4 regions of the Enterobacter sp. JH25 genome follow, and region 1 is predicted to be linked to each of the others. Evidence: predicted binding sites of a transcription regulator. Region 1 holds the regulator's gene; each other region holds the start of a gene.
What was found. The regulator PurR, encoded in region 1, represses purine synthesis genes. The targets are predictions, from matches to a motif close to CANGCAAACGTTTGCNTG.
Positions count from the first base shown of each region.

Region 1 (3,112 bases):
ACGTACTTCCGGACGTTCTCCCGCACTTCCTTTCGGCAGCGAGAAGAACAGCGCGACCATCGCGACCACGCCCAGTCCGGCGGTTGCGAGGAAAGACATACGCCAGCCGATGGCTTCTCCGAGCCAGGTGGCAGCGGGAACGCCGCCGATATTAGCGATGGTGAGGCCCATAAACATAGTGGCTACCGCGCTGGCCTGCTTATGTTTTGGCACTACGCTTGCGGCAACAACCGAGCCCAGCCCGAAGAAAGCGCCGTGGTTCAGGCTGGTCAGAATACGGGAAAGCATCAGCGTGGTGTAATCCGGCGAAATCGCGGAAAGCACATTTCCGAGAGTAAAAATTGCCATCAGGAAAATCAGCGCATTGCGTCGCGCGCGGTGCGAAAGCAGCAGCGTCATCAGCGGTGCGCCCACCATCACGCCGATCGCATAGGCGCTAATCAACATACCGGCCGCAGGGATAGAGACGTCCACACCCCGGGCGATAACAGGCAATAACCCCATCGGGGAGAATTCAGTGGTGCCAATCCCAAAGGCGCCAATCGCCAGGGCCAGCAGGGGAAAATTGATTTTCATGAAAAGACTCCGGATACCGTGCCGTTACCCGGCACAGACTAAGAAGGCAAAAGCATGACATCAATCACAAAAAATGAGAAGTTAACATTTTGGCAAAAGATTTTTGCCGGAGAGGTAACAATAGCGGCAAGGGAGGGAGAAGACTCTCCCTCCACCTAAATCAGTGCAGCGCAGCGGTTAAACCACCCGCAACAATCAGGGCAAGAACAACAATGGTGGTAAACAGCGAAAACTTCAGATCGGTACTCATCAATTTTTCTCCTTTTATTCACCCTACGAAAAGTGAGCTTGCTCATTTTTACACAGTTCAGGTCAAAAATCTTCCAGGATTTAAACGGATATCCACTTTACCTCTTCCCCTTTTCATCAAGATAGGACAAAATTCCACGCTAAATTTATTAGCGTACCGGCCACTGACCCCCTCCTGACGTCCTGTGTCGTTTTCCCGGCGTGTCGCAACTCATGTTTGCGTAATAAGGGTGAGAGAAGGCAAACGTTTACCTTCAATTTTTTCAGGAGCTTAGGATATGGTCTGGAGTGACATTTAATGGCAACAATTAAAGACGTAGCAAAACGCGCAAACGTTTCCACTACAACCGTATCACATGTTATTAACAAAACGCGTTTCGTCGCAGAAGAGACGCGTAATGCCGTTTGGGCGGCAATCAAAGAACTGCACTACTCGCCAAGTGCGGTCGCCCGTAGCCTGAAGGTTAATCACACCAAATCGATTGGCCTGCTGGCCACCAGCAGTGAAGCGGCTTACTTTGCTGAAATCATCGAAGCCGTTGAAAAAAACTGCTTTCAGAAAGGCTATACCCTGATTCTGGGCAACGCGTGGAACAACATTGAAAAACAGCGCGCTTACCTGTCGATGATGGCGCAAAAGCGCGTCGACGGCCTGCTGGTCATGTGTTCTGAATACCCTGAGTCGGTGCTTTCCATGCTGGAAGAGTATCGCCACATTCCGATGGTAGTGATGGACTGGGGCGAGGCGCGCGCAGACTTCACCGACTCTGTTATTGATAACGCCTTTGAAGGCGGCTACATGGCCGGGCGTTATCTGGTAGAACGCGGGCATCGTGAAATTGGCGTGATCCCGGGCCCGCTGGAGCGTAACACCGGTGCTGGCCGTCTGGCCGGTTTCATGAAAGCGATGGAAGAGGCGCTGATTACCGTGCCAGAAAACTGGATTGTCCAGGGCGATTTCGAGCCGGAGTCGGGCTATCGCGCCATGCAGCAGATCGTCTCCCAGCCGCATCGCCCTACCGCTGTGTTCTGCGGCGGCGATATCATGGCAATGGGCGCGCTCTGCGCGGCGGATGAACTCGGCCTGCGCGTTCCGCAGGACATCTCGGTGATCGGCTATGACAACGTGCGCAACGCCCGTTTCTTTACCCCGGCGCTGACCACCATTCACCAGCCGAAAGATTCGCTGGGTGAAACGGCCTTCAATATGCTGATGGACAGGATCGTCAACAAGCGAGAACAGTCCCAGTCCATTGAAGTCCACCCGCGCCTGATTGAACGCCGTTCCGTTGCCGACGGTCCGTTCCGCGACTACCGACGTTAATCTCTACGGGGCCAGCTACGCTGGTCCCCGCAACCACTCCCGGTTCAGCGTTTCGCTGTCTCCCAGATAATCCAGCAGCCAGGCCATGGCGGGCGAGACGTCGTTTTGCTGCCACGTCAGACAGCATGCAGCATCCGGGAAAGGGTTTTCCAGCGTCAGAGCCACCCACTCTCCCGCGTCGATGCGCGGGCGCGCAAAATGCACCGGCACCATGCCAACGCACAGCCCCGCGCTCAGACAGGTGGCTGACGACTCCCAGTCCGGCGCAACCACGCGGCGCTGATTATCCAGCAGCCAGGTAATGCGCTTGGGCAGCGAGCGGGAGGTATCTTCCAGCACCAGCGAGGGCCAGTTGCGTAAGGTGTCATCACTCAGCGGCCCGTCCAGCGCCGCCAGCGGGTGATCGCGCGCGACCACGCAGGTCCAGCTCAGCATGCCCATGTCGCGAAACGCGTAGCGCCCGCCAACCGGGATCGCCTGGGTTGCACCAATCGCCATCTCCGCCCTGCCGTCCGCCAGCGCATCCCATACGCCGTTGAACACTTCCTGCGACACACGCAGTTCGACGTCGGAAAAATGACGATAGAAATCGACGATCATCTGCCGGGTCCGCTCCGGCTTAACGATGTTATCCACCGCGATAGCGAGATGCCCGCGCCAGCCGTTGGCGATCTGCTGGCACTGCTCACGGGTGATCTGCATTTTTTTGATAACAGACCGACCTTCCTTCAAAAACCACGCGCCGGCAGGCGTGAGCTCCACGTCGCGATGACGCCGCTCGAACAGCGGGACTGCCAGCCACGCTTCCAGCTGGCGCACCGTATAGCTGATAGCCGAGGGAACGCGGTGCAACTCCTGGGCGGCACCGGTAAAGCTGCCGTTACGCGCCACGGCATCAACCACTTCAAGGGAATAATCTGACCACATCTTTAGCCTGCAAATTTTTTGAATGCACCCACCAAA
Region 1 is NZ_CP091319.1:1,898,642-1,901,753, reverse strand. Features, by position in the region: gene L2Y28_RS09080 (MFS transporter) at 1-576, opposite strand, end outside; gene L2Y28_RS09075 (YnhF family membrane protein) at 737-826, opposite strand; gene purR (HTH-type transcriptional repressor PurR) at 1,124-2,149, shown strand; gene punR (DNA-binding transcriptional activator PunR) at 2,165-3,076, opposite strand.

Region 2 (3,112 bases), 1.8 Mb from region 1:
AGAACCCGGAGCGTCTGGGCCTGGCGCAGCTCCACCAGCTACGAGGCCGCGTGGGCCGTGGCGCGATCGCCTCTCACTGCGTGCTGCTCTACAAAGCCCCGCTGTCGAAAACCGCGCAGATGCGTTTGCAGGTATTACGCGACAGCAATGACGGCTTCGTCATTGCGCAAAAAGATCTGGAGATCCGCGGCCCGGGTGAACTGCTGGGCACACGTCAGACGGGTAACGCCGAATTTAAAGTGGCGGATTTGCTGCGCGATCAGGCCATGATCCCCGAAGTACAACGCCTTGCGCGTCATATTCATGAACGCTACCCCGAACAGGCGGCAGCGTTAATTGAACGCTGGATGCCGGAAACCGAGCGGTATTCCAACGCCTGACGGTCAGCCAAACATCGGCAGCATCAGGTAGAGCTTAATGACCAGCGCGTTGACGATATCAATGAAGAATGCGCCCACCATCGGCACCACCAGAAACGCCATGTGCGACGGGCCGAACCGTTCGGTGATCGCCTGCATATTCGCGATGGCCGTTGGTGTCGCTCCCAGACCAAATCCACAGTGACCCGCAGCCAGTACCGCCGCATCATAGTTTTTGCCCATCATGCGCCAGGTAACAAAGATGGCATACAGCGCCATAAACACGGCCTGTACCACCAGGATCGCCACCATCGGCAGCGCCAGCGAGGCCAGTTCCCACAGCTTGAGGCTCATCAGCGCCATCGCCAGGAACAGCGACAGGCTGACGTTCCCCAGCACGGACACCGCGCGTTCGAAGACGCGGTAGAAGCCCATCTGCGCCAGACCGTTGCTCAGGATCACCCCGATAAACAGCACGCAGACAAAGGTTGGCAGTTCGAAAGCCGTTCCCGCCAGCCATTGCGCAACGATTTTGCCCACGGTGAGGCAGATGGCAATCATGGCGATGGTTTCAATCATCACCAGCGAGGTGATGCTGCGACCAACGTCCGGTTTTTCGAACGCGGTCGGCACCATTTCATCGTCTGGTCTGCCTTCCGGCGTAGTGGAATGTTTCACCAGATAGCGCGCCACCGGGCCGCCAATCAGCCCGCCAAGCACCAGGCCAAAGGTCGCGCAGGCCATAGCCACTTCCGTTGCGTTTTCAAAGCCATAGCGTTCGATGAACAGCTTGCTCCACGCCGCGCCCGTTCCGTGACCACCTGACAGGGTAATCGACCCCGCCAGCAGACCCATCAGCGGATCCAACCCCAGCAGCGACGCCATACCGATGCCGATGGCGTTTTGCATCAGCAGCAGGCCCACCACAACAATCAGAAACACGCCCAGCACCTTGCCGCCTGAACGCAGGCTTGCGAGGTTAGCGTTCAGGCCGATAGTGGCAAAGAAGGCCAGCATCAACGGATCTTTCAGGGACATATCAAAATCAATTTCCCAGCCCATGCTTTTTTTCAGCACCAGCAGGGCAAGCGCCACCAGCAATCCACCGGCGACAGGTTCAGGAATGGTGTACTTTTTCAGAAAGGAAACACTGTGTACCAGCTTGCGACCAAGCAGAAGAACCAGCGTTGCGGCAACAAGGGTCGACAACGTATCGAGATGAATCATAAAAGGCTCCTGTTATGCGCGTGTTCCATACACACGCGGCGTTATCCTGGGCCGGGTGATGCTCGTCATGAGCCGCCGGCGCGAAAAGTGTAATTTTTTTTTCCTGTTCGTTGTAGAAAACCTGCTCACACCGGCAGATTTTCTCTCTTTTTTTTGCCGGCAATCGTTTGCTTTTACCAGGTGGTCAGCTAAAATGCCCGCTTTTCCACCGTGGGATTGCCGCCGATGTCTGTTAACACTCTGGAGTCTGCTGATGCGCAACCGATTGCGCAGAAGCAAAACAGTGAACTGATTTACCGCCTTGAAGATCGTCCCCCGCTGCCTCAAACCCTGTTTGCCGCCTGCCAGCATCTGCTGGCGATGTTCGTTGCGGTCATCACGCCGGCTCTGCTGATTTGTCAGGCGCTGGGGTTACCGGCGCAGGATACGCAACACATCATCAGTATGTCTCTGTTCGCTTCCGGTGTAGCCTCCATCATTCAAATTAAAGCCTGGGGTCCGGTGGGTTCGGGGTTGCTGTCGATTCAGGGCACCAGCTTTAACTTTGTGGCGCCGCTGATCATGGGCGGTACGGCACTGAAAACCGGCGGCGCAGATGTCCCGACGATGATGGCGGCGCTATTCGGCACCCTGATGCTGGCAAGCTGCACAGAGATGATAATCTCCCGCGTTCTGCACCTTGCGCGCCGGGTGATCACCCCGCTGGTCTCCGGCGTGGTGGTGATGATTATCGGCCTGTCGCTGATTCAGGTGGGTCTGACCTCCATCGGGGGCGGCTACGCGGCAATGAGCGACCATACCTTCGGCGCGCCGAAAAACCTGCTGCTGGCAGGCGTGGTGCTGGCGATCATTATTCTGCTTAACCGCCAGCGTAACCCGTACCTGCGCGTGGCTTCGCTGGTGATCGCCATGGCGGCCGGTTACCTGCTGGCGTGGGCGCTGGGCATGCTGCCGGAAAACACCACCCCAACCAACAGCGCGTTGATTACCGTGCCAACGCCGCTCTACTACGGCCTGGGCATTGACTGGAGTCTGCTCCTGCCACTGATGCTGGTCTTTATGATCACCTCGCTGGAAACCATTGGCGATATCACTGCCACCTCCGACGTGTCCGAGCAGCCGGTCTCCGGCCCGCTGTACATGAAACGTCTGAAAGGCGGCGTGCTGGCGAACGGACTGAACTCGTTTGTCTCGGCGGTGTTCAACACATTCCCGAACTCCTGCTTCGGCCAGAACAATGGCGTGATCCAGTTGACCGGCGTGGCCAGCCGCTACGTGGGCTTCGTGGTGGCGCTGATGCTGGTGGTCCTCGGCCTGTTCCCGGCGGTAAGCGGGTTTGTGCAGCACATCCCTGAGCCGGTCCTGGGCGGCGCGACGCTGGTCATGTTCGGTACCATCGCGGCCTCCGGCGTGCGTATCGTCTCCCGCGAGCCGCTGAACCGCCGCGCAATCATGATTATTGCGCTGTCTCTCGCCGTAGGACTTGGCGTCTCCCAGCAGCCGATGATTTTGCAGTTTGCCCCGGA
Region 2 is NZ_CP091319.1:104,952-108,063, reverse strand. Features, by position in the region: gene recG (ATP-dependent DNA helicase RecG) at 1-380, shown strand, start outside; gene gltS (sodium/glutamate symporter) at 384-1,586, opposite strand; gene xanP (xanthine/proton symporter XanP) at 1,812-3,112, shown strand, end outside.
Region 2: the regulator PurR is predicted to act here: its motif matches at 1,743-1,760, upstream of gltS (sodium/glutamate symporter).

Region 3 (3,112 bases), 790 kb from region 1:
TCAAGATTGCGGAAACGCAAACCGTACTGGCGGCGGGAGAGGTAATCCTCAGCCAGCGCCATAATGGCGTTATCGGGGGAAATGGACATGCCGCCCAGCGTATAAAACTCACTGTGGGCAGCACGTTTGTTAGCATCCAGCAGGATCTCCCATTCGTCCCACTCGGCGCTTAGCACAGACTGGCGCTGGTAGATGGGATATTCGTTTCCCGGCTCATAAATATGGCGATAGCGATAACCGTTTTTGCACCACGGGGCAGAGACATCACGCTGGGGGATACGCTGCACCATTTCGTTCAGGAGCTGATCCTGAAGCGCCTGCTGGCTGGCCATGACCTGGCGGCCATAGTCGTTTTCCTCGTGCAGATAGTCGAGCACCTCTGGCCGGGAACGAGAATCGTCCCGCAGCCAGTAGTAGTTATCGATACGCGTATCGCCATGCGTGGTGATCGCATAAGGAGTACGTCGGGCTTTTGGAGGCATGGCATTCTTACTTTTTCGTTTTACATCCTATAAGGTTGGCAAAACACGCGTATGATGCAAGCGAAACATGGCCTTCTAGCCCGCGAGGGTCTGCTTCTGCTGCTGAATATCCTGCTCAATTCCCTCACGAACGTCCTGTGGGATCTTCAGCGCATCACCCAGGGCGTTCAGGTAGCTGCGCTCCATAAAGTGATCGATATCGATGGCAGCACAGCTCAGAAAATAGAGTTCCAGCGCCTCTTCTTCGTTTTTCACGCTTTGCGCCAGACGCTGCGGATCGAGCGGCTGTTCGATGGCCTGCGCCACCAGCGCCCTGCCCTGCTCCTCAACGCCCGCTTCCCGCATCTGCTGTTCAATTGCGGCACGTTCACTGGCATCAATATGCCCGTCGCTCTTGGCTGCAAAGACCAGGGCGAGGATCAGACGCTCGGTGCGTAAATCTAACGGCGAAACCTGCTTCCCGTACTGCGGTTCATCCTGATGCGCGTTGCGCACCTTGTCTTTGTATTTGTTCCATAAGACGGAGCCTGCAATAGCCCCTCCGCCCGCCAGCAGCGCGCCGGTACCGTATTTGGTAAGCAGTTTCCGCGATGATTTATTGGCAACCAGCAAACCGGCCAGCCCGCCGAGCGCACCCGGCACAAGCAGCTTGCTCAGACCCTGCTCGCCGGACGACGAGCCTTTTTGTCCCAACAGGGATTGCAGTTGATTCATCCAGCCTGACATATTTTTCCTCACGTAACAGTGCGTAACCTTCACAGCCTAAGCGAGCGGGTGTCAGGAAATGTCTGTCAGTGCTAAAGAAGCGCAAATTTCCCCCGTGTCCGGTTATCCCCATACAAGACAGACGCAAACGTTTTCGTTTATACTGCCCGCATCTTTTTCAGGGGGATTTTTATGACTCGTTTAGGAACCGCGCTGCGTCCTGCCGCGACGCGCGTTATGCTGTTGGGATCGGGTGAACTGGGTAAAGAAGTGGCCATTGAATGCCAGCGTTTGGGTGTGGAAGTGATTGCGGTGGACCGTTATGCGAATGCGCCCGCCATGCACGTCGCGCATCGCTCGCACGTCATCGATATGCTTGACGGTAATGCCCTGCGGGCGTTAATTGCCGACGAAAAACCGGATTTCGTGGTACCTGAAATTGAGGCCATTGCCACTGAGATGTTGGTTGCCCTTGAACAGGAAGGCCAGCGCGTGGTGCCCTGTGCCACAGCGGCAAAACTGACCATGAACCGGGAAGGCATTCGTCGCCTGGCGGCAGAAGAATTACAGCTCCCGACCTCCAGCTACCGTTTTGCCGGGGATAAAGCTGCGTTTCTCCAGGCCGTAGAGGAGATTGGCTACCCGTGCATCATTAAGCCGGTAATGAGCTCCTCCGGCAAAGGGCAGAGCTTTATCCGCGACAGCAGCACGCTGGACAAAGCCTGGGACTATGCCCAGCAGGGCGGCCGTGCCGGTGCCGGGCGCGTCATCGTAGAAGGCGTGGTGAAGTTTGATTTTGAAATTACCCTGCTCACCGTCAGCGCCGTGGACGGTGTTTATTTCTGCGACCCGATTGGTCATCGCCAGGAAGACGGCGATTATCGCGAATCCTGGCAGCCGCAGCGAATGAGCGCGCTGGCGCTGGCACGCGCGCAGGAGATCGCCCGCAAAACGGTGCTGGCGCTGGGCGGCTACGGCCTGTTCGGCGTGGAATTGTTTGTTTGCGGCGACGAGGTGATCTTCAGTGAAGTCTCCCCTCGCCCGCACGATACCGGGATGGTCACGCTGATTTCGCAGGATCTCTCTGAGTTCGCGCTGCACGTACGTGCTTTCCTCGGCCTGCCGGTTGGCGGCATCCGTCAGTACGGCCCGGCAGCCTCGGCGGTGATCCTGCCGCAGCTGACCAGCCAGAATGTCACCTTTGATAACGTCGAAGGTGCGGTAGGCGCAGGCTTGCAGGTTCGGCTGTTCGGCAAACCGGAGATCGACGGAAGCCGTCGTCTGGGCGTGGCATTAGCGACCGGGGAAAACGTGGACGAAGCCGTCGCGAGAGCGAAAAAAGCGGCCACTGCGGTGAAAGTGACAGGGTAAATAACTAAAGGCTGGTCAAGTAAGCGACCAGCCACATAGCATGATTAACGTTGTTTCGTTTCTATCGCTTCCATTCGTATTCCATGTCCTCGTGGGCTTCATTCGTTTTCGAGATGAAAACAAAACTACCGAGGCCTATAAAAATAACGAAGGGAATGATTATGCTCGCAATCAGTTCCCAGATTGCTGGCGGATCGTTTTGCGCCAGGAAACTGATACGATAGGCAATGAGGGATAACACGCAGAATAAAGCCGCCATCCCCGCAGGATAAAGGGGATTACTCCAGTTACACCAGGTAAGTTTTTTTGGGATAGCTGTCTTCATGGAGGAAAGCGCAGTAATACAAAATTTGTTTTTGTCTGAATAAGCTACCAGTTGCTCCCCCTGGGCATATTTTACCGCATCCGCCGCAAATGCCAGAGCCAGCCACCGATACCCGGCACTCTTTGCGCCCAGAGAGGCATCGATATCCAGCCGTTCCACCGTGAGCGCTTTTTTGTCCAGTGCCTGCATTAATGGATATTTTTCAATACGGGACAGCCCGGTATACCAG
Region 3 is NZ_CP091319.1:2,692,075-2,695,186, forward strand. Features, by position in the region: gene ptrB (oligopeptidase B) at 1-482, opposite strand, end outside; gene L2Y28_RS12950 (tellurite resistance TerB family protein) at 558-1,208, opposite strand; gene purT (formate-dependent phosphoribosylglycinamide formyltransferase) at 1,380-2,558, shown strand; gene L2Y28_RS12960 (hypothetical protein) at 2,620-3,112, opposite strand, start outside.
Region 3: the regulator PurR is predicted to act here: its motif matches at 1,329-1,346, upstream of purT (formate-dependent phosphoribosylglycinamide formyltransferase).

Region 4 (3,112 bases), 910 kb from region 1:
CCTTGAGCATCCCGCTACGCAGTTTTTCTTCATTGAACGGTTCGCGCACATCGTTACTTTTTACCACGCGCGGCATTACCAGCTCTGCCACCTCGAAGGTGGTAAAACGCTCGTTGCACACCAGACACTGCCGACGACGACGCACGGAAGACCCTTCGCCTACAAGACGTGAGTCGATGACTTTGGTATCCACAGCGGAGCAAAATGGGCAATGCATACGATGTCCCTGTTATCTGGTTAACTGATTTCTATTTTACCCTGAACTGGCCCGACAACAAAGGAAGAGCTTTTTGAGACAAAGGATCTATGCCTGACGCCACTATCCTGTCTACCATTGCAGCAATGTGTGATTTCAAGGAATTAAACGCAATGACAAGACGTTACCTGAAAATAGTGCTGGTTGGGAGCCTGTTCACGCTCAGCGCCTGCGCACAGCAAAGTGAAGTTCGCGAGATGAAACAAAGCGTGAATACGCTCAATGTGGCGATGGACAAACTTAATAAAGAAACCGTGAAGATCACCCAGCAGAACGCGCTGAATGCCAAATCCAGCAATGGCGTTTATTTATTGCCGGGCGCAAACACGCCCGCGCGTCTGAACAGCCAGATTGGCACGCTAAGGATGTCTCTGGTGAATGTTGCAGCGAATGCCGATGGTACGCGCGCAACATTACGCATTCAGGGTGAATCCAACGATCCGCTTCCCGCCTTCAGCGGCACCGTAGAGTGGGGCCAGATTCAGGGCACCACGGAGAGCTATCAGGAGGTGAATGTGAAGAATCAGCTCTTCACCGCCCCCGCCAGCACGCTGGCACCGAGCGATGTTGATATCCCGCTCCAGCTGAGCGGACTGACGCCAGAACAGTTGGGCTTTATCCGCATTCACGACATTCAACCTGCCGCGCAATAACCCGCCCTTTTAGCGGAGTGAAATGTCACTCCGCTAACATTTACATTTCGTATGGATTGGCAACATAAATGATTGCCGCTACAATCCCGGCCGTTTAAAGTACGCAAACGTGAACGCAATCGATTACGTATGTGAGAGATATGTGAAACAACACATATTTTTGTGAGCAAGGATTCCTATAATAGGCTCCGCAGAAACACGAAATATTTAGAAACGCAATTCGCGCATTTTTCACTCCCGGAAGGGAATTTCAATCAGTGGCATGATTATGAAAAAAACATTACTCGCAGCTGGCGCCGTGCTGGCACTGTCCTCCTCTTTCACTGTTAACGCAGCGGAAAACGACAAACCACAATATCTCTCCGACTGGTGGCACCAGAGCGTTAACGTGGTAGGCAGCTACCACACCCGTTTCGGGCCGCAGATCCGCAACGATACCTACCTGGAATACGAAGCGTTTGCCAAGAAAGACTGGTTTGATTTCTACGGCTACGTCGATCTGCCGGTATTCTTCGGCGGTAACTCCGATGCGAAAGGTATCTGGAACAATGGCTCCCCGCTGTTCATGGAAATCGAACCGCGTTTCTCTATCGACAAACTGACCGGAACCAGCCTGGCGTTTGGTCCGTTCAAAGAGTGGTACTTCGCGAACAACTACATCTATGACATGGGTCGCAACGATTCTCAGGAACAGAGCACCTGGTATATGGGTCTGGGTACTGACATCGAAACCGGCCTGCCAATGAGCCTGTCACTGAACGTGTATGCGAAATACCAGTGGCAGAACTATGGCGCATCAAATGAGAACGAGTGGGATGGCTACCGTTTCAAAGTGAAATACTTTGTGCCAATCACTCAGCTGTGGGGCGGTAACCTGAGCTATATCGGCTTCACCAACTTTGACTGGGGTTCAGACCTGGGCGACGATAACTTCTATGACAACAACGGGAAGCATGCTCGTACCAGTAACTCCATCGCCTCCAGCCACATCCTGGCGCTGAACTACGATCACTGGCACTACTCTGTTGTTGCGCGTTACTGGCACAACGGTGGCCAGTGGAACGACGACGCCAGCCTGAACTTCGGCAACGGCGACTTCAGCGTTCGCTCTACCGGTTGGGGTGGTTACCTGGTCGTGGGTTACAACTTCTAACCTGTGCGGACTTCGCCCGGCGGCGCTGCGCTTGCCGGGCCTACGATCCGAATGTAGGCCGGGTAAGGCGTAGCCGCCACCCGGCTTTTTACTGCTTCACCTTCCGCAAAAAATCTGCCAGAGCTCTGTCCGCACTTTCGCTAAAGCGTCTCTCCGTCTGCACAATATTGAGGCACCTGTCGAGCCGGAAGCAGCGATATGCATACTGTCAGGAATAGACAAAAAAAATCCCGGCCAGCAGGCCGGGATTTCGATACCGCATAAGACTCTTACGGCAGAATGGACGGCTGATCCGCCCCTTCTTTCTCGACTTTCTGCTGGATCAGATGCTCGCGCTTCATGCCCAGCTTCAGCGCCAGCGCGGACGCGACGTAGATAGACGAGGCCGTACCGATAGACACACCGATCAGCATGGTCAGCGAGAAGCCTTCCAGCACCGGGCCACCGAACAGGAACAGCATCAGGATCACCATCAGGGTGGTGCCGGAGGTGATCAACGTACGGTGCAGCGTCTGGGTCAACGACACGTTAAAGATTTCGTACGGCGTGCCGCGACGGATCTTACGGAAGTTTTCACGAATACGGTCAGATACCACGATACTGTCGTTCAGTGAGTAACCGATAACGGACATCAGGGATGCCACAATCGTCAGGTCAATCTCAATGTGGAAGAGAGACAGTATGCCCATGGTGATCACCACGTCGTGCGCCAGAGCGATAACCACGCCTGCCGCCAGTCGCCACTCAAAGCGGAAACCGACGTAAATCAGAATCGAGATCAGCGCCACCAGCAGCGCCATCGCACCGGTCTGCGCCAGGTCAGCACCAACGCTCGGGCCGACAAACTCAATACGCTTAACCGTTGCATCCTGGCTGGTCGTTTCGTTAATAACCTGAACGACCTTGCTGCCCAGCTCCTGGCTGCCGTTGGCATCGTGTACCGGCGGCATACGCACCATGATGTCGCGGCTGCTGCCGAAGTTCTGTAGCAACGGCTCTTCAAAGCCCGCTTTTTGCAGAGACTCACGCATCTGGTCCATATCGACTGGT
Region 4 is NZ_CP091319.1:990,679-993,790, reverse strand. Features, by position in the region: gene nrdR (transcriptional regulator NrdR) at 1-217, opposite strand, end outside; gene L2Y28_RS04705 (DUF3251 domain-containing protein) at 370-909, shown strand; gene L2Y28_RS04700 (nucleoside-specific channel-forming protein Tsx) at 1,178-2,062, shown strand; partial or broken gene L2Y28_RS04695 (DNA-binding transcriptional regulator) at 2,151-2,261, opposite strand; gene secF (protein translocase subunit SecF) at 2,332-3,112, opposite strand, start outside.
Region 4: the regulator PurR is predicted to act here: its motif matches at 1,022-1,039, upstream of L2Y28_RS04700 (nucleoside-specific channel-forming protein Tsx).